DNA from 4 places in the Photobacterium satsumensis genome. Region 1 is predicted to be linked to each of the others. Evidence: predicted binding sites of a transcription regulator. Region 1 holds the regulator's gene; each other region holds the start of a gene.

Region 1 (4,509 bases):
CATCCAGCGCCTATGCCCATCAGCCGCTCAGGTTCATGATCTGCTGACCGAAGAAGAGCCGCTGCTCAACGATCATATTGCGCTGCGGACATTCAACCTGCCGAAGGTCGGGCTTGACCGGCTGGCGGCCCCGTTCATTGCCATTGGCTACAAGCCGTGTGGCCGCTATCACTTTGAGGCCAAAAAGTTGTATGCCGAGCATTTTGAGCATCCGAACCCGCTGGCACCCAAAGTGTTTATCAGTGAGTTGATGGTTGGCCAGTTCAGCTCGTTACTGCAGCAGACGGTTAGGGATTTGGTCGATCAGGTGCCGGAGCAGGCCATGCATGATCCGGCCTTTCTCTATGGTGGGCGGTTATGGGACTTGGACTACGCGACCTATGAGCTATTGGCGGCTGAAAGCGAATATGCCGGCTGGCTGGCCGCCCATGGTTTCGGTGCCAACCACTTTACTGTTAGCCTGAACCAGCTTGAGCAGTTTACCGAGGTCGATGAGGTCAATCACTTGTTGCGTCATAATGGCTTTGAAATCAACAGTGCAGGCGGTGAGGTCAAAGGCAGTCCTGAAGTGATGCTCGAGCAGTCATCGACCATGGCAGACCGGGTCGAGGTTGGGTTTATCGATGGCGTGCATACTATACCGGGCGGCTTCTATGAGTTTGCCAAGCGCTATCCGAAAGAGGACGGTGAGCTATATACCGGCTTCGTTGAAGCGTCGGCAGATAAAATCTTTGAAAGCACGGATGCCAGTTAAACCAACTGAATCAGCAAGGCCCTTTCATGAGGGCCCCTGCATTATCATAACTGGGTAAAACATAAAGCGCCTGTGGCTGATAGGGTCACAGGTTTTTTTGCGCCCGACTTTAGTGTTTGAGGCTGTCGAGCGGATACCCAAAGTGGGACTCCGGTGTATGGCGCTTTACCTTCTCGTGTTGCTCAAGGTAGTGACGGCTGTCGCTGAAACCGGTCATTTCAATTGTATCGGGTAGTGGCGAAATGACGCCGCGCTGCACGTGGTGGGAGCTATGTGGTGAAAAGCGTTCGATGTCCATACCGGTATTCCATTACAGGTGATGAGAATTGATATGCACAATGTAGCACTAAGCCGGGTAGATACAAGCACAAAAAGAGTGATGGGGTAGACAGTAATGCCCTGTAAGTATGAAAGTGGGCAGGGTAGGCAATAAAAAAGCCGCATAGTGCGGCTTTTTGAGTATCTGGCAGTAAACCGGATGGTTTAACGGGTACCGTAAACAACGATAGTTTTACCGTGGGCAGAGATCAGGTTCTGCTCTTCTAGCATCTTCAAGATACGACCAACAGTCTCACGGGAACAACCAACGATTTGGCCGATTTCCTGACGGGTGATCTTGATTTGCATACCATCTGGGTGAGTCATTGCATCTGGCTGTTTAGCCAGGTTCAATAGTGTCTGTGCGATACGGCCTGTTACATCCAGGAATGCCAAGTCACCGACTTTCTGGCTCGTCACCTGTAGGCGGCTTGCCATCTGTGCTGAAAGGCGCATCAGGATGTCTGGGTTAACTTGGATTAGCTGGCGGAACTTCTTGAAAGAAATTTCTGCGACTTCACAAGGGGTCTTAGCACGAACCCATGCAGTACGCTCTTGGCCTTCTTCGAATAGGCCTAATTCACCGATGAAGTCACCTTGGTTTAGGTAAGACAGGATCATTTCCTTACCTTCTTCATCCTTGATCAGGACCGCAACAGAACCTTTGACGATGTAGTAGAGCGTCTCGGCTTTTTCACCCGCGTGGATCAAAGTACTCTTTGAAGGGTATTTATGAATGTGGCAATGGGAAAGAAACCACTCTAGAGTTGGATCTGTTTGAGGTTTACCTGGAACCATATTACTAACTTCCTCTGCGTTTGTTGCCCAACAACGACGTCCTTTAAAAAATGAGGCTGGGCCTAACCATAATGAGTTCGTCGTTTAGGATATTCAGTCAACCGCTGGGCTGCAAGCTCACGTGAATAATTAGTTCAGATTTTATCTTTTTTCGGCGCGCTTTTCTTGATATTGATCTATGTGAAAAGGCCATTTTGTAGTCATAAGTGTGCACATGATCACACAGTTGCTAGATAGTGCCGAAACCCCCTATAAGTTGTAAGGAGAAACCAATGCAATCACGAGTGAAATGGGTCGAGAATATGACCTTCCTTGGACAGTCAAATTCCGGCCACAGCGTGGTTATGGACGGCAATGGCGGAGAAAAAGCCCCGAGTCCAATGGAGCTGGTACTGATGGCTGCGGGTGGGTGCAGCTCGGTGGATGTGGTTGACGGACTCAAATCTGCAGGACAGAAGATCACCGGTTGTGAAGCGCAAATCAATTCGGTGCGTCGCGAGCAGGCTCCTCGTATTTTCACCACCGCCAACTTGCACTTTGTGGTGACGGGTGAAAACCTCGATGAAGCCGTTGTGGCCAAAACAGTGGCCGACTCGCTGGAAAAATACTGCTCGGTGTGCCTGATGCTGGGAGAAGGAGTTGAGATGACCCACTCGTATGAGGTGGTGGAAGAGTAATATAGCGGCAAGAAATGGCGATGGGCCCGGGGCGAGAGGAAAATCACGCCTATCGCCTATCGCCTATCGCCTATCGCCTATCGCCTATCGCCGGTCTTAACCTATTTTCCCCGTATCAATCAGCTGCTGGATCAGCGGCCGCATGATCAGCTCCATGGCAAAACTCATCTTGCCGCCAGGTACCACCAGGGTGTTGTGGCGCGACATAAACGACCCTTGGATCATCGATAGCAGGTAGGGAAAGTCCACCTTCTTGATCCCGCGGAATCGGATCACCACAAAGCTTTCGTCGAGGCTTGGAATGGCCTTGGCACTGAACGGGTTGGAAGTATCTACCGTCGGTACCCGCTGGAAGTTGATGTGGGTACGGGAAAACTGCGGGGTGATGTAATTGAGGTAGTCATCCATCGAGCGGACAATCGACTCCATTACCGCTTCGCGGGAATGGCCACGATCCCGGGTATCCCTGACAATTTTCTGGATCCATTCCAAGTTGACGATCGGCACCATGCCAATCAGCAAATCGACATGCTGGGCGGCATTGACCTCACCGTCGACGACACCACCGTGCAGGCCTTCATAGAACAGCAGGTCGGTATTTTCCGGTAGGGTCTGCCAAGGCGTGAAGGTGCCGGGCATGAGGTTGTAAGGCACGGCTTCGTCGAATGTGTGCAGGTAACGGCGGAACTGGCCGCTACCGTCTTCACCGTACTGGCGGAAAAAAGTCTCCAGCAACGGGAAGTCGTTGGCTTGGGGGCCGAAATAACTGATATGACGGCCTTGCTCTTTGGCTTTACGGATCTCGACGTCCATCTCCGGTCGGGTAAACCGGTGGAAACTGTCGCCTTCAAGCCAAGCAGCATTGATGCTCATCATATTGAACATCTTACGGAAAGCTTCGGAGGTGGTCGACGTACCTGCCCCCGAGGACCCTGTTACTGCAATAATCGGATGTTTTGCAGACATGACAAACCCTGTCGTTAACATTAACGGAAAGAGTTATTAACAGGGCTGGGCGGTAAGGTCAAGCCGGGATGTCAAAAATGCCGGGTCTACAAAGCTTACGTAGGGTTAATGTTGCCCCAGTTGGCGCTTGGATTTGATGTCGATGGTTTCATGCAGCTCGGAGTAAACAATCACCGCCTCGCCTTTTTCCAGCTGCTGGCGCACTCGGGCAACCTTGGCGGCCATCGAGAGTTCGCGCTCGCCGTAGTCGGTGCCTTCACGCAGGACAAAATGCTCTATCAGGTTAGTCAGGGTATCGGGATCAATGTCTTGCCAAGGGATATTCATGGTTACAGCTTTTTGGTGGCGGATGGTTAGGACAATTATATTGGCAAAAGCATCAGTTGTAGAGAGGGAAGAGCCTAGTTCCTAGTTCCTAGATCCTAGGCAGAGAAAGAGCGAGAGATTTAAGCCCGAGACAATTAGGAGCCAGAAAAGCAGGGTTTCTTCTCTAGGATCGAGGATCTCGAACCTAGGATCTTGTCAAACCACTCCGGTATTGTCTTCTCCAGCCAGAAATCCGGTTGGCGCCACGAGCCGGTGACAAAACCGACATGGCCGCCGTACTGGTACAGGTCATATTGGATATGCGGTGGCAGCGGCTCGGTAGGGATCACCGCCTCGGTCATAAACGGGTCGTCCTTGGCGTGGATCACCCGCAACGGGGTCTTGACCTCTCTCAGGCGAGGTAGTCCGCTACAGCGCTGGTAGTAATCGGTGGCGTCTTTGAAACCGTGCAGGGGTGCGGTGACGAACTCATCGAACAGCCACAGGGTGTCAAGCTGCTCGACATCATCATGGGTAATGGGCATCGCATTGGGCAAGGCGGTGATTTTCCTGCTCAGGTTGCGCTTCATCGAGCCGAGCAGGTACCGCTGGTAGACCTTTGAAAATCCTTGCTGGATCCGCTCCGAGCAGGCGGCTAGATCCAAGGGAGGGGAAATCACTTGTGCCGCA
Region 2 (4,509 bases), on a different contig from region 1:
GCACATTCAGAGGTAGTTTGGCATGATCAAACGGCTGAACAAAAGAGGCGTCGGCCACCGCATACGCTTTGGCAATTGCCCACTGGGCCAGCGCAGTTAATAACCCCGCACCACCCAGCAATATCCAAGTTAAACCTGTTTGCGGCAGTGTAAACTCTGGGACGGCTAGGAACAGGTTATACGGTGTGATAAGGATCAGCAGGTATACCACAATGGTGGTTGGTGACTCACTGGATGACATTTTCTTCACCATGAGCGAGTAACAAGCCCAGAAGAATGCAGCAGCCACCGGGAGTAGCGTTGCCCAGCTGAAACCGTCTGACCAAGGTTCTAGGATGATCATCGCGCCGCAGAAACCAGCAAGTGTGGCGATCCAGCGTGCGGTACCGACGTTCTCTTTAAGAAATAGACCTGCACCAATCGTGGCAAACAGCGGTGAGGTCATCAGCAGCGCGATACCCTGCCAGATTGGCACCGGATACGCCAGCGCCCATAGCCACAGTTGAATACCGATTACCGCGAGCAATACACGAAAACAGTGTTGGCCAAAATGTTGGGTGCGCAGTGCATTGCGAATACCTAAGGTTCTTAACCAAGGAAAAATGGCCACCAAGGCAATGAAGTACTGGAATAGGGCAACAGTGGTTGATGGAAGGTGTAAAACCATACTGAGGTACTGTGCCAGGCTGTTGACTATCGCAAAAGCTAAGCCGGCAGTGACCATCCAGCTAGCCCCTTGAATCGGGTTGTGTTGATGAGACATGAAATTAAGGTTTATTGAGTTTATAACTGGAAAATCATACTCCTACCTTTGGTAAGAGAAAACCGCTTTCTGTTCGCTAAGCGACAACAGATACAAAAAAGCCGCCAAATGGCGGCTTATTATCTTCATTGTGCTTATGCAGCAACATAAGACAGTGGAATATCCGGGTTCAGTGCTTCCAGTGTCGTCTGCGTATCAGAGAGATGGCTGATAGTGCTATCCGCTTTTTCAACCAGTGCCGCTTCTTCAATGTCAGCAAGCGGGTAACCCGCCATGTTCATGTTAACCAATGCCACCTGTAACGGAGGAAGGCTAGGGTTGAAAGCTGCATTTTCGGCATACATACCGATAAACGTTTTACCGTCTTTTGCTTTCAGTGCCACACCGCTGAAGTTTTTAGTGTAAGGCGCATGCGCACGGTTAGCCGCTTGGCAAGCTTGTTGAATGAGGGCTTCTGATGCTTCGATTTCCACACCGTTATCAACTTTAGATAGTAGCGCATCAGTTACATTCAGGTCGGCTGGACCAAAAGACTCAGGCAAGTACTCTTGCAGTGACTTAGCAGCACGTTCTGGCAATTGAACAACCAATTCGTTCGCTGTTGTTAGCTCGTTCATGAACTGGCGACAGTGACCACAAGGGCTGTAGTTAATGGTGATATCAGAAATGCCGGTTTCGCCTTTTACCCAAGCATGGCTAATGGCGGATTGTTCTGCGTGAATCGTTTGAGAAAGGCAAGCACCTACAAATTCCATGTTAGCACCGAAATAAAGCGTGCCAGATTGACCACGGACGATTGCGCCAACATAGAAATTAGAAATAGGTGCAACAGAATAAGCAGCGGCAAGCGGAAGTAATGCAACACGCAATTCACTGTCAGTCATGTTGGTTTTCGACATTAACTGAGCAAACACCTCAGGGTTTAAGGTGGCATCGAAATTCTCAGCTTCCAGTACAGGTTTAATTGCAGAAGCCAGATCAGCGGGTAGAGCGCCTAAAGCATCCATTACTTTAGTGTGCATGAGTTTTCACTCCGTCTTGTGTATGGAGAAACATTGTAGGCTTGGTAACGATATAATTGGGTGATCGTGATCACACTTATCAATCAACTGTTGCATCATTTGCAGCAATGCGAGTCGGGTCACACAGGTTGTAAATAAATTATAGAAGATAATCAATTATTTAGTTTTGTATTCGATTACTAGCACATCTTAGCGAAATATTGTCATGATGAGTGGAAACAATACTGGCGCTAAAATTGAAGTGATCACCCCACAAATGACTAAGGCCAATGAGCTGAATGCGCCTTCCTGATAATTTTCCTCTGCCGCTTTCGCTGTGCCTAATGCGTGAGAGACGGTACCCATGGTTAGCCCTTTGGCGATCGGCGCTTTAACACCAATCAGGCGGAATAGAGGGTAGCCCAAAACTGCACCAAATAACCCGGCAATAATAACCATGATAGCGGCAACCGAAGGGAGTCCACCAACTTGTTCGGCCACGGCCATCGCGATTGGGGTCGTCACCGACTTAGGGAGAATCGATGCTGTCAGCTGTGCATCAGCCCCTAGCATCAGTGCGATGCCAGCACCGGTGATCATAGATAACAAGCTACCGATTAAACAGACAGAAAAGATCACCTTCCATTTCTTGCGGATCTGGCTAAGTTGCTCATAAAGTGGAAAAGCCAAGGCAACCACCGCAGGCTCAAGTAACGCATTTAGCCATTTGTTCTGCTCGAAATAGGTTTCATAAGGAACCTCAAGCCACATGAGCAGAGGGATGATCACGAGCAAGCAAATAAGGAGCGGATTAACGATCGGATGCTGGATATGCTTGGAAATATAGCGGGCCGTGTAAAACACGACTAAGGTAGTCAGCAGCCAGATCATTGTTTTTCCTTATAGTGTGTTGCTAAACCTATGGTGACGAAGACCACCACACTACTGCCTATCGTGCTAAGTAGGATGATAAGGGCATTATTGGTCAGAAGATCGAGGTAGTTCATCAGGCCGATGCCAACAGGGACGAACAATAAAGCCATGTGGCGAATCAGCAGGTGGCAGCCTTGCATTGCCCAGTGGGCAGGAATAAGCCCCATAGAAAGAATGGTGAACAATATCAGCATGCCGATGATGCTACCGGGGATGGCTAAACCGGTAAGGTGTTGGATGCCTTTGCCTAACATTAGGCAGACAAAGATAATAAAAAAAGATCGTAGATATGCCATGAGCGCTTCAGAATTGGTAGAAGAAACGCATTTATCATACAAAATAAATGTGATCTAAGCCACACTTAGTTGTCATGAATTTAGTGCATTAAAAAGAGCTAGTACTTCATAAATAGTCTAGAAATGAAGCAGTAATGACCCCCGCAGCCAGCAATGCCAATATGGCAACCGAGATTTTATGTACCACACTGGTTTTTACTATCTCTTCTGTGGCAGATCTAAATTCGTCCTCTTCTTGTTCTGAGCTAGGAGGGGTGACTTGCTCTTGGTCTTCCACTTTTTCAGGCTCATGGACTAGTCGGCAGGTTTTCTCGGGTAGTGGCACCCTAAAGCCATAATGTGGGACGACTTCAATGGGGATAGCCATTTTTTCATTAAGGATAAGCTTCGCTGCCAAAGGTTTTAGTATGTTGTTTAGATCGTAGTGTTGATCGGCGCCGTCTTCATAGGGATCCAGTTGGCTGAAGGTTTTGTTGTGTAACTGCTCATGGCTGATCACTTCACCAGCACAATAGCATAGCGCCTCGAGTAACCGAGACTCATGCAATGTGAGTGGTGTTTCTTTTTTGTCTCGCCATACCAGTAAGTGTACATCTGGCTCAAAGTCGACGTCTGGGAACCGGAAACAGCGTGTTAAAGATTGTGTTGTCATATCAATCACTACAATTCACCCTTCGAATCCATGAATGACAATTTAAAATCCATCATTAATAGTGTTAGTGCTCATACCCAGTTGCGCAATCTCACAACAAAGAATCATTGATGTTAAAAAGCCCCTTGGCTAGATAAGCGCAAGGGGCTTTTAATTTGTGTTTCTATATCAGCAAGCTAGTGGAGTAATAAGACTCCGATAAGCTGTCGTCATTTATACGAGTGTTTGTACGTAATCGTAGACAGCTTTTAAGATCTTCATCTTCTTCTCGCTCGACTGGTGCTCCATGGCAACCGCTTCGAGGTTTTCCATGTAACTTGGTAGGTTTTCTTCGAAGAAGTCCTGGCAGTGGTGTTTCCACTGTTGTTGCTCTTGGAAGTCCAGCGTCATTGGGAAGTTACGGGCACGGTAGCGGAACAGTAGCGGCTTGATACGCTTATCACTAACGTTCAACTCCAGCTTGCCAAGTTCGGCTTCTGGCGTCTTCTGGATGATATCGATGGTTGAACGATCGGCGTTAGAGAAAAAGCCGTCGTAAAGCATCGTGTCGACATTGTCTTTTTTCTCAAACTCGCGCTCGACGCTGTAAATCGCCAGCAGTTTTTCTCGGATTTCCGGATGGGTTTTCAACGTCGCGAGGTTTTTCAGACAAGCTTCACGGTCGATACCAATACGGGCCGCATCTTCGGCGCGAAGAGTTTTCGCCGGAGCAAGTACCGGACACTTATTCAGGTGGATAAGCTTAAGGGGGACTGGCTGTTCATCAGGCCCCAAATCACTACGTTTGGTATACAAGCGCTCGCGCAGTTCATCGGCCGATAGCTCGATAAGCGGGGTAGGATCCATGGCCAGATTCACCGTAAT
Region 3 (4,509 bases), on a different contig from region 1:
CAGGTATGCCATTCAATTTGAATGGCATATCCCGATACCAGAGTCGATCCTTACTCCATTCTTTCATTGGTTATCCTTAACCACTTTTGCTATCTATCTAGTTAGAAGCCCATGAGTTTCAATAGGTTTTCTGCTGTCTCGATAGCTTGTTGACGGTTGGCAATATTGAGCTTTTGGTACAGATTCCGTATGTGTGTTTTGATTGTCGTCGAGGCGACATCAAGCTCAGAAGCAATTTGCTCATTGCTGTAGCCTGTGTAGATCAGTCCCAGTACTTGCCATTCACGTTGGGTAAGCGGACTAGTACGGATAAGCTCCGGAATATCAGGCAAGTTAAGTAGTTTTTCGACGAAATTTTCGTCAAAGTGCACAGAACGGTTACGTTCTTTACTCGTCATCTCCCGAAGCAGTTGACGGGCACGGTGCAGTTCTAGCTCATTAAGTGCTTTTGTATCAACTAACTCTTGAATGAGGTCACAGATCTGGCTGCCATCACAAAGGAAAATGCCTACCATACCGGTACTATTAGTTAATTCAAGCGCTTGCTTTATCTGAGCCAGAGCTAATTCCTTGTGCCCTTGACTCTTACTCAGTACTGCTTGTACCACAAGATTACGGTTTTTGTCTGTGATCAGGTTATGTTTATTGCAGCAATCATCCAACATGTTAAAGATGGTTTCAGCACGCTCAAATTCGCCGATATTGACGCAAGCACGACCAATATTTCGCCATTGAAGTTGTTGGAAGTGGTTACATGCTGCTTCCGGTTGCTCTGCATGAACCAACCATTGCTGGATACTTTCCATGTCACCCGTATTTTGCCAGAACAGCAAATTGGCCAAGTCAGTATTAGCACGCCAGTCAATGTGGTAGATCGAGCGACTCATTAAGCTGTTACAGAGATCAAGATAGCGGCTGGCTTTGTCCTGCTCGCCACGGGTTATGGCGATACGTGCCAGCATGGAATAAGCATGTAGTGACTTGGTTTCGTCATACGGAGCGAGCACTTCAAGGCTTTTCAGTGCGGCTTCTTCTGCTTCATCAAGGCGGTTCCAGCACCAAAGGATCTGGGCACGTAGGCGCAACAGGAATTCATGTAGCGGAACTTGTTGTAGGTGTTGTTCTTTGACCAGCTTGAAAGCCTGTTCTAGCAATTCGTAGGCATTTTGGACATAACCTTGAGCCAGTAGGATTTCAGCCTGCTGAAGTAAAGCCCACAACGCTTGGTGGTAGACATGATATTGGCGGGCCATCTTTTCTGTTTGCTGCATCATCGGTAATGCGCGGCTTAGATTACCCAAACAATGGTGTACCTCACCGACGACTGACGTTGCAACGATTCGGCTACGGTAGGTTGTCGAAGGCAACTGGCCAAGTGCCTGTTCAGAAAGTATCAGGGCATCATCTGGCTTGCTTTGGTTGATTGCAACCTGAGCGCGTAGGGCATTGAATTCACCCTGCAGGGCGTCGTCAAGCTCAATATCACGTTTGGCAAACTCTTTTTCCGTCTCCACGATCATGTCGCCGACATCATTATATAGGTGCTGACTTTGCAGTAACCACATATGAAGTAGGTTAAGACGCGGTTGGGTGTAGAGTTCTTCAGTGTCGATGTTACTCAAGGCGTCTTGAAGGAGCTTCATTTCACCATGGTGGAACATCTCCCAGCCAAAATCGCACAGAATATGGATAACAAGCGCAGAATCTTCACATTTTTGCGCATGAAGTAGCGCTTGCTGTGGAGAGTTTTGTTTCAACCAAGCTTTGGCTGCCAATGCATGTAACTCAGCTCTCTGCTGAGGGATCTGGGAGTAGCGCTGGTGGCGGAGGAATTCAGCAAACAGGTTGTGGAAGCGGTACCAGTTGTTATCCCCCTCAAGCGTATTGAGGAACAAGCCAAAACGGTTAAGTGATTCGAGAACCGCTAAGGCATCACTACGCCCAGTCAGATCGGTAACAAGTTGTGCATTGAACATATCGAGCACTGAACATTGCAACAGGAATTGCTGGGTTTCTCCATCAAGTAGGTCGAAAACTTCTTCTGCAAGATAATCCCACAGGTGCCCACGGTTAAAACTCGCCATCGATTCGGCTGATTCAACCAAGTTGTGCGGCTTTTGTTGGGCATGTAGTGCGATTAACTGCAGGGCAGAAGGCCAGCCTTCCACTTGTTGGTGGAGTAATCTTAAAACATTCGCTTCGATATTTTCACCGATACGCTTGTCGAAAAAGCGGGTCGTTTCTTCTTCATCGAAGGCCAGTAAGTCGTTATCTACCTCGATCAATAAATCACGGATGCGCAGGTTAGCCGTGCCTAGAGGCGGTAAAGTGCGGCTGGTAACCACTAACGTCAGATTATCTGGCATATGCTTGAGGAAGAAACGTAAACCGTCGTGAATATCATCATTATTGATAAGGTGATAGTCATCGAGCACGATGTAAGTTTGTTCATGGTAGTTAGCGAGCTCGCCGAACAGTTCGCTGAAGAGGGTCGATAGGCATGCAAACTGACGGCGCTCAGCCATAGCCTGAGTTTTCAAACAGGCGCTGTTGGTCGCTTTGTTGATATTTTGCAGTAAGTAGTTCGCAAAGCGGAAGGTGTCGTTGTCATTTTCGTCGATATTAAACCAACCGGTATGCGGGTGCTCATTCAACCATTGGGCTGCCATGGTCGTTTTGCCATAGCCCGCAGGTGATCGAAACAGCACAAGACGGTAAAACGGGGCCTGCTCTAGCGTTTCCAGCAAACGGGGACGCAGAATCGCATTATGAAGGCGTGCCGGACGAGTTAATTTAGATGGTATCCACATAGTCTTGCTATCTTATTGTAAGGTTTCAGTCCATTGTCGCTCAGGAGCGCTGCTCTGAATGAATTATGTTATCTGAGCATTTATGCCGTGTAATCCTGGTCATCATTTCAAAAAATTGCAGTACGGCATTTGATCTAGTCGATAACTTTGACAGCGCATTAGGTTGAATTCAGCAAAAGTTGCCAACTCATCCCCATATTTATGACACAGCTCACATATCTATAATCTTTCATGATCTTGTATCTACCCAATTGCACATGGGAATGTAGTCTGTAATTGTGACTTTAAATGCATATGGATGGGCGTTTAAGTCTTTCTACACCCCAGAATTTTGCATCTTGTCACAGAAAGTGGGGGAGATTCATAACTACGCCCCTCCCACTCATCCCTACTCCTCCCCGATTCGGGAGGATGTTAGCGCTGATAAATACAGGCAACATTGTCAGCAGTTGGAAATAATCCTAGAGCGAGATTGAACCATGCCTAAGAATGGTCAGACACAACAATTTAATAAAGCAGCTTTCCAAGCGGCAGTAGAAAAACACCTAACAACAACTTACGCATCTACCGATGAAACTGCGACGGCTCGCAGTTGGTATTTGGCAATGGGTAAAGCACTGGCTGAAATCAGCACTGGCAACCTATTGGCCACTGAAAAGAATCTTGCTGAGCAGAAAGCGCGCAGTGTGAACTACCTTTCACTGGAATTTCTGATCGGCCGCCTTACCGGCAACAACCTAATCAGCATGGGCCTATACGAAAACGTTGCTGAAGCAATGGAAGAAATGGGCCAGAACCTAACAGACCTATTGGAAGAAGAGCGTGACCCAGCACTGGGTAATGGTGGTCTAGGTCGTCTAGCGGCATGTTTCATGGACTCATTGGCAGCACAGGAATACCCAGCGGTAGGTTACGGTCTACACTACGAATACGGTCTATTCCGCCAGTCATTCGTTGACGGCCGTCAGGTAGAAGCACCAGATGCATGGCGTGGTATCGAAGGTTACCCATGGGAAGTTCTTCGCCCTGAGCTCAGCCAAGAAGTCAGCCTATACGGTCACGTTGAAGGTTACACCGATGAAAATGGTGTTGAGTGCCGCCGTTGGGTACCAGCTATGTCTGTTGAAGGTGTGGCTTGGGACTTACCAATCGTAGGTTACGACAACAAGAGCGTTTACCCATTACGACTATGGGAATGTCGCTCGAATGCGCCATTTAGCCTAGCGCGTTTCAATGATGGTGACTACGTAGGTGCACAGTACTCTGCACTAGAAGCAGGTAACGTGACGAAAGTTCTTTACCCGAACGATAACCATGATCAGGGTAAAGCACTTCGCCTGATGCAGCAGTACTTCCACTGTGCATGTTCGGTTGCTGATATCCTACGTCGCCATGAAGCGGCAGGTAACTCGATTGAGTCGCTGTCTGAGCTGGAAACTATTCAGCTGAATGACACCCACCCAACTATCGCTATCCCTGAGCTAATGCGCATCCTTCTGGATGAGTACAAACTAGGCTGGGAGAAAGCGTGGGAAATTTCTTCAAAGACATTTGCTTACACCAACCACACATTGCTTCCAGAAGCGCTGGAAACATGGAGCGAGGCTCTGATCCAGCAGATGCTACCGCGCCACATGGAAATTATTTTTGAAATCAACCACCGCTTCATGAAGCAGGTTGAACAAACTTGGCCAGGCAA
Region 4 (4,509 bases), on a different contig from region 1:
ACTGAGAGCGGGGACATGGTCAAGTTCCAGTCCATCGAACAGGTGAGGGAGCTGTTACGGCCGCTGGGGATCACCAGCGTGACGCTAAGGGTTATTGATCCCTATGATGAGTTCTCGCCTGACGGCCAGTTGAGCAACTGTCGGGAGGATATGACGATCGCACTTTAGGCCCCCTCTAGAGGATAAAGTACTTTTCCAGTAGGCTGGCGGTAAATTGGGTCTTCAGGTAGAACCCTCTTGGCAGGGTTTTGATTGGCTGGCCATTGGCGCCGTAGGCTTCGGTCAGCGCTTTTCTGTTGGCCGCTTTTGGTCGCAGTTGCAGCACTTCGCCGTGGCGTGCGGTGATCTGCTCGACTTGGCCGAGTACGATCATATCCATCAGCTCTTCCCAGTCCTGCCTGAGCTGCTGCTCTTCTTCTGGTGAAGGGCTCCACAACATCGGGGAGCCGACATGGCGATCGGCAAGGGGAATGTCCCGCTCTCCCTCAACCGGGACCCACAGAACTCGTGCCAGTTTGTGGCGTATATGGCTGTTTTCCCAGCTTAGGCCATGTAGTCCTATCAGTGGGGCAACACAGACGAAAGTTGTTTCCAGAGGTTTGCCGTGATAGCCCACCGGAATAGTCTTGAGCTCAATGCCAAGCTCGGCGAAATCAGGCACAGGCTTGCTACCAGCGCTGGCACCGAGGTGCCACTCCAACAGTTGTCCTACCCACCCCTTATCACGACGTAGATCTGGCGGGACGGCAATATTGGCGATCTGTGCCAGTTCACCGAGGGTCATTCCGGCGAGGGCGTTGGCACGTATCAAAAGTTCCTGTTCAGTCTTTGGGGTGGGTTGCATGACGTTTACCTTCTTTGTGGCTGGTGATCCTACCATAGCCGTCGTGGAGGATCCTATTACCCAGTTATCCACAGGGTTAACAGAAGAAAAACTTTATCCCACTCTGTCTGTGCATTTATACAGGTGTTGGTTGGTAATTTAATCAGTTGAGTGGTGCTTTTTTGAGTGGTTGGTGCTTTTTGATGTGGATAAAATGATGATTGGTTGATCTTTGACCGATCGCGATCAGGGATGAAAATGATCGAGTCATAAAGCGTGGTTAGAGATGGTTTTTTGATTTTTAATTCATGTTTATTAAGGTTTTTATTTGAATGTTGAGCCATGGTTTTTATTGGTTGGTGACTGTAAAGTAGGGATTGAGCCTCTGGATTGACGGCTTCTTCACAAATCTATCCACAGAAAACGTGTATAAATGTGGGCTATGTCTCATTGCGATGTTCATAAAGTATCCGGGCACTAAAAGTTATCCAGATAATGAGGCTTGGCTAGGAAAATAGACGGATAAATAACAATGTTTGTTTACCCATTGAGTTGTCTGTGAAAAAATCACTATTAATAGAGATTTAATTGAGGTCGTCCAGTGATTGATGGCGATGGGTACCGCCCTAATGTGGGTATTGTGATCTGTAATAGCCATGGCCAAGTATTCTGGGCTCGACGATATGGACAACATTCTTGGCAGTTTCCGCAAGGTGGGATTGATGAAGGGGAAACCCCAGAGCAAGCCATGTACCGGGAATTATACGAGGAAGTAGGGCTAACCAAGAAGGATGTACGAATTGTGGCGTCAAGCCGCCACTGGCTTCGTTACAAGTTACCCAAGCGCCTAGTGCGCTGGGATTCCAAGCCGGTTTGTATCGGGCAAAAGCAGAAATGGTTTCTGCTTAGTCTAGAGTGCGATGAGTCAAAGGTGAATATGCAACGTGGCAGTACGCCAGAGTTCGATGGTTGGCGCTGGGTCAGCTATTGGTATCCGGTGCGTCAGGTTGTGTCTTTCAAGCGAGATGTTTATCGCAGAGCATTAAAAGAATTTGCGGCCATAGCCATGCCTTTTAAAGAGCGCAAAGAACGAAAAAAGCGCCGGAGCAAGCGCGGCTAGGGTTGTTGGTAGGGAGCGGGGCGGATTATGCTGACGCAACTAAGAGAAATTGTTGAAAAGGTGGCGACGGCCCCGAGTCTGCTTGATGCCCTTGAACAACTGGTGATCAATACGTGCAAGGCGATGAAGACCGAGTGCTGCTCGGTATACATTGCTGATCACCAGCGCCAGCGCTTCACCTTGATGGCGACCAAGGGGCTTAAAAAGCCCCACCGCCATGTTGGCTTGCCTTTTGGTAAAGGGTTGGTTGGCTTGGTTGCTGACCGGGCTGAGCCAATCAATGTTGCCGATGCCCGGCACCATCCTCATTTCAAACATCTCCCCGGGATCGGGGAAGAATCCTTCAGTTCGTTTTTCGGTACGCCAATTATCCATCAGCGCCAAGTGCTTGGGGTGTTGGTGATCCAGCAGCGTGAACAGCGCGAGTTCGATGAAAGCGAAGAGTCCTTCATGGTCACGCTGGCCGCTCAGCTGGCAGTATTGCTTGCCCATGCCAAAGCGCAGGGAATGTGGCCGGATCAACATAACGGTTTGCACTTGGTGGGTTCGGCAGCGTCAACCGGGGTCGCAGTTGCCCGCGCCTGGTGGGATGATAACCAGCCGCGACTTGAGTTGGTGGCTCCGGCTTCTTGCTTGGACCGGGATGCAGAGCAAGAGCGCCTGAGTATCGCCATTGAACTGGCGAGTGCGGAATTTCGCCGGTTGCGCAAGCGTTTCGACAGCGAGCTGCACAAGGAAACGTTGGCGATTTTCGACTTGTTCAGTCACTTACTCAATGATCCTATGCTGCGCAAGGATCTGTTCCGTAAAATCGCTGGCGGGGACTTGGCTGAATGGGCGATCCGTCAGGTAGTGGAAAGCTATTCTGCCCGCTTTTCCAATATGGAAGATGTCTATCTCAAGGAGCGGGCGCAGGATATCCGCGAGCTTGGCCAGCGGCTGTTGTACTTTTTGGCAAACGAGAAAGCCGCTGAGCACACCTGGGAGGAGCCGGTGGTCTTGCTGACCCGTGAATTGACCGCGGCGATGCTGGCCAGTGTCCCGCGCGACAAGCTGGCAGCGGTGGTTTCCCAGGAAGGGGCCGCTAATTCCCATGCTGCGATCCTTTCCAGGGCTCTGGGGATCCCGGCGGTGATGGGGGTCGATTTCGTCCCGGAAAAAATTCACAACAGCCAAGTCATTGTCGATGGGTATCGTGGCGATCTACTGGTCAACCCCAACCGCCATGTATTGGCTGAATACCTACGCTTGCAGAAAGAAGAGCAGGAACTGGCCGAAGTCGTCGAGACCGGTTTGGACAAGCCTGCGGCGACGCTTGATGATGAACGTATCAATATTTTCCTCAATGCCGGCCTGAGTGCCGACACCAGTATAGCCGTTAACCGCGGCGTTGATGGTGTCGGTTTATACCGTACCGAGGTGCCTTTCCTGCTACAGCGCAGCTTTCCGTCGGAAGAAGAACAAACCCAGCAGTACCAGTCTATTCTCAAAACCTACGGCGGCAAGCCGGTGGTCATGCGAACCCTGGATATTGGCGGTGATAAACCGTTGCCTTACCTGGCCATTGAAGAGGACAACCCCTTTTTGGGCTGGCGCGGGATCCGTTTCACCCTCGACCATCCAGAGATTTTCCTGATTCAGGTGAGGGCGATGCTGAAAGCCAGTATCGGGCATGACAACATGGATATCCTGCTGCCGATGATCTCCGGTATTGCTGAGCTGGACGAATCGCTGGCCTTGATTGAACGGGCCTATACCGAGGTGGCAAAAACAGCGGCTGAGCAGGGGTATGTATTGCGCCGGCCACGGATCGGGATCATGATTGAAGTTCCCTCCATCCTTTACCAGTTGCCTGTCTTGAAAGGGCGGGTGGATTATATTTCGGTCGGTAGTAACGACTTAACTCAATATTTGTTAGCCGTTGACCGGAACAATTCACGGGTTGCCGGTGTCTATGATGCGCTGCACCCAGCCGTGATCCATGCACTCAAGCATATTGTCGACGTGAGTCAGCAGCTTGAACTGCCGGTCAGCGTATGTGGCGAGTTAGCCGGTGATCCGATTGGTGCCTTGTTGCTGGTGGGGATGGGCTATCGATCGCTCAGCATGAATACCCGTAACGTTGCGAAGATAAAATACATGTTGCGTCACGTATCGGTCAGTGACATGGAACAATTGGCGGATTTCGCTCTGTCGGCGACCTATGCCGACGAGGTAAGGCGTAACACCATTGAGTTTGTTGATGGCCATGGCTTGGGTGGATTCATTCGTGCCGGTAAGTAAATTCATCATTTTAGTTGGTTGGTAAAAGTCGTATGGCCGGCATGTTGTCTTTGTATGCAAACGAGTTGTGGGTGTTTGCTTGTTGTTTGGCTCTTGGGGGCGTGGTCGGGATTTTGGCGGGCCTACTAGGAATTGGTGGTGGCTTGCTGGTGGTACCGGCGCTGGTGTGGCTGTTGCCTCAGGCGGGTATTGATGCTGATTTGGTGATGCATATTGCCTTGGGGACATCGCTAGCCAGCATTGTGCTGACCTCGGGCTCGTCAGCGCGTAACCATTTTCGGCT

The links. Region 1 encodes CRP, which controls carbon source genes, mostly activating them, when cyclic AMP is high. Its sites were predicted from a motif close to TGTGANNNNNNTCACA; they were not measured.
Region 2: the regulator CRP is predicted to act here: its motif matches at 1,845-1,860, upstream of cdd (cytidine deaminase).
Region 3: the regulator CRP is predicted to act here: its motif matches at 3,011-3,026, upstream of malT (HTH-type transcriptional regulator MalT).
Region 4: the regulator CRP is predicted to act here: its motif matches at 1,258-1,273, upstream of rppH (RNA pyrophosphohydrolase).

What each region holds. Positions count from the first base shown of each region.
Region 1 is NZ_JAKJSK010000011.1:14,487-18,995, reverse strand. It holds gene L4D79_RS21345 (DUF1338 domain-containing protein) at 1-754, shown strand, start outside; gene L4D79_RS21340 (hypothetical protein) at 864-1,052, opposite strand; gene crp (cAMP-activated global transcriptional regulator CRP) at 1,238-1,870, opposite strand; gene L4D79_RS21330 (OsmC family protein) at 2,143-2,547, shown strand; gene L4D79_RS21325 (phosphoribulokinase) at 2,644-3,513, opposite strand; gene L4D79_RS21320 (YheU family protein) at 3,619-3,840, opposite strand; gene L4D79_RS21315 (hydrolase) at 3,975-4,509, opposite strand, start outside.
Region 2 is NZ_JAKJSK010000007.1:905,583-910,091, reverse strand. It holds gene L4D79_RS15710 (DMT family transporter) at 1-763, opposite strand, end outside; gene cdd (cytidine deaminase) at 898-1,785, opposite strand; gene L4D79_RS15700 (CidB/LrgB family autolysis modulator) at 1,975-2,655, opposite strand; gene L4D79_RS15695 (CidA/LrgA family protein) at 2,652-2,993, opposite strand; gene L4D79_RS15690 (winged helix-turn-helix domain-containing protein) at 3,100-3,645, opposite strand; gene sbcB (exodeoxyribonuclease I) at 3,859-4,509, opposite strand, start outside.
Region 3 is NZ_JAKJSK010000006.1:1,001,832-1,006,340, reverse strand. It holds gene L4D79_RS04755 (DUF4336 domain-containing protein) at 1-67, opposite strand, end outside; gene malT (HTH-type transcriptional regulator MalT) at 102-2,810, opposite strand; gene L4D79_RS04745 (glycogen/starch/alpha-glucan phosphorylase) at 3,290-4,509, shown strand, end outside.
Region 4 is NZ_JAKJSK010000012.1:100,363-104,871, reverse strand. It holds gene L4D79_RS22765 (DUF6482 family protein) at 1-168, shown strand, start outside; gene mutH (DNA mismatch repair endonuclease MutH) at 176-844, opposite strand; gene rppH (RNA pyrophosphohydrolase) at 1,425-1,943, shown strand; gene ptsP (phosphoenolpyruvate--protein phosphotransferase) at 1,971-4,226, shown strand; gene L4D79_RS22745 (sulfite exporter TauE/SafE family protein) at 4,259-4,509, shown strand, end outside.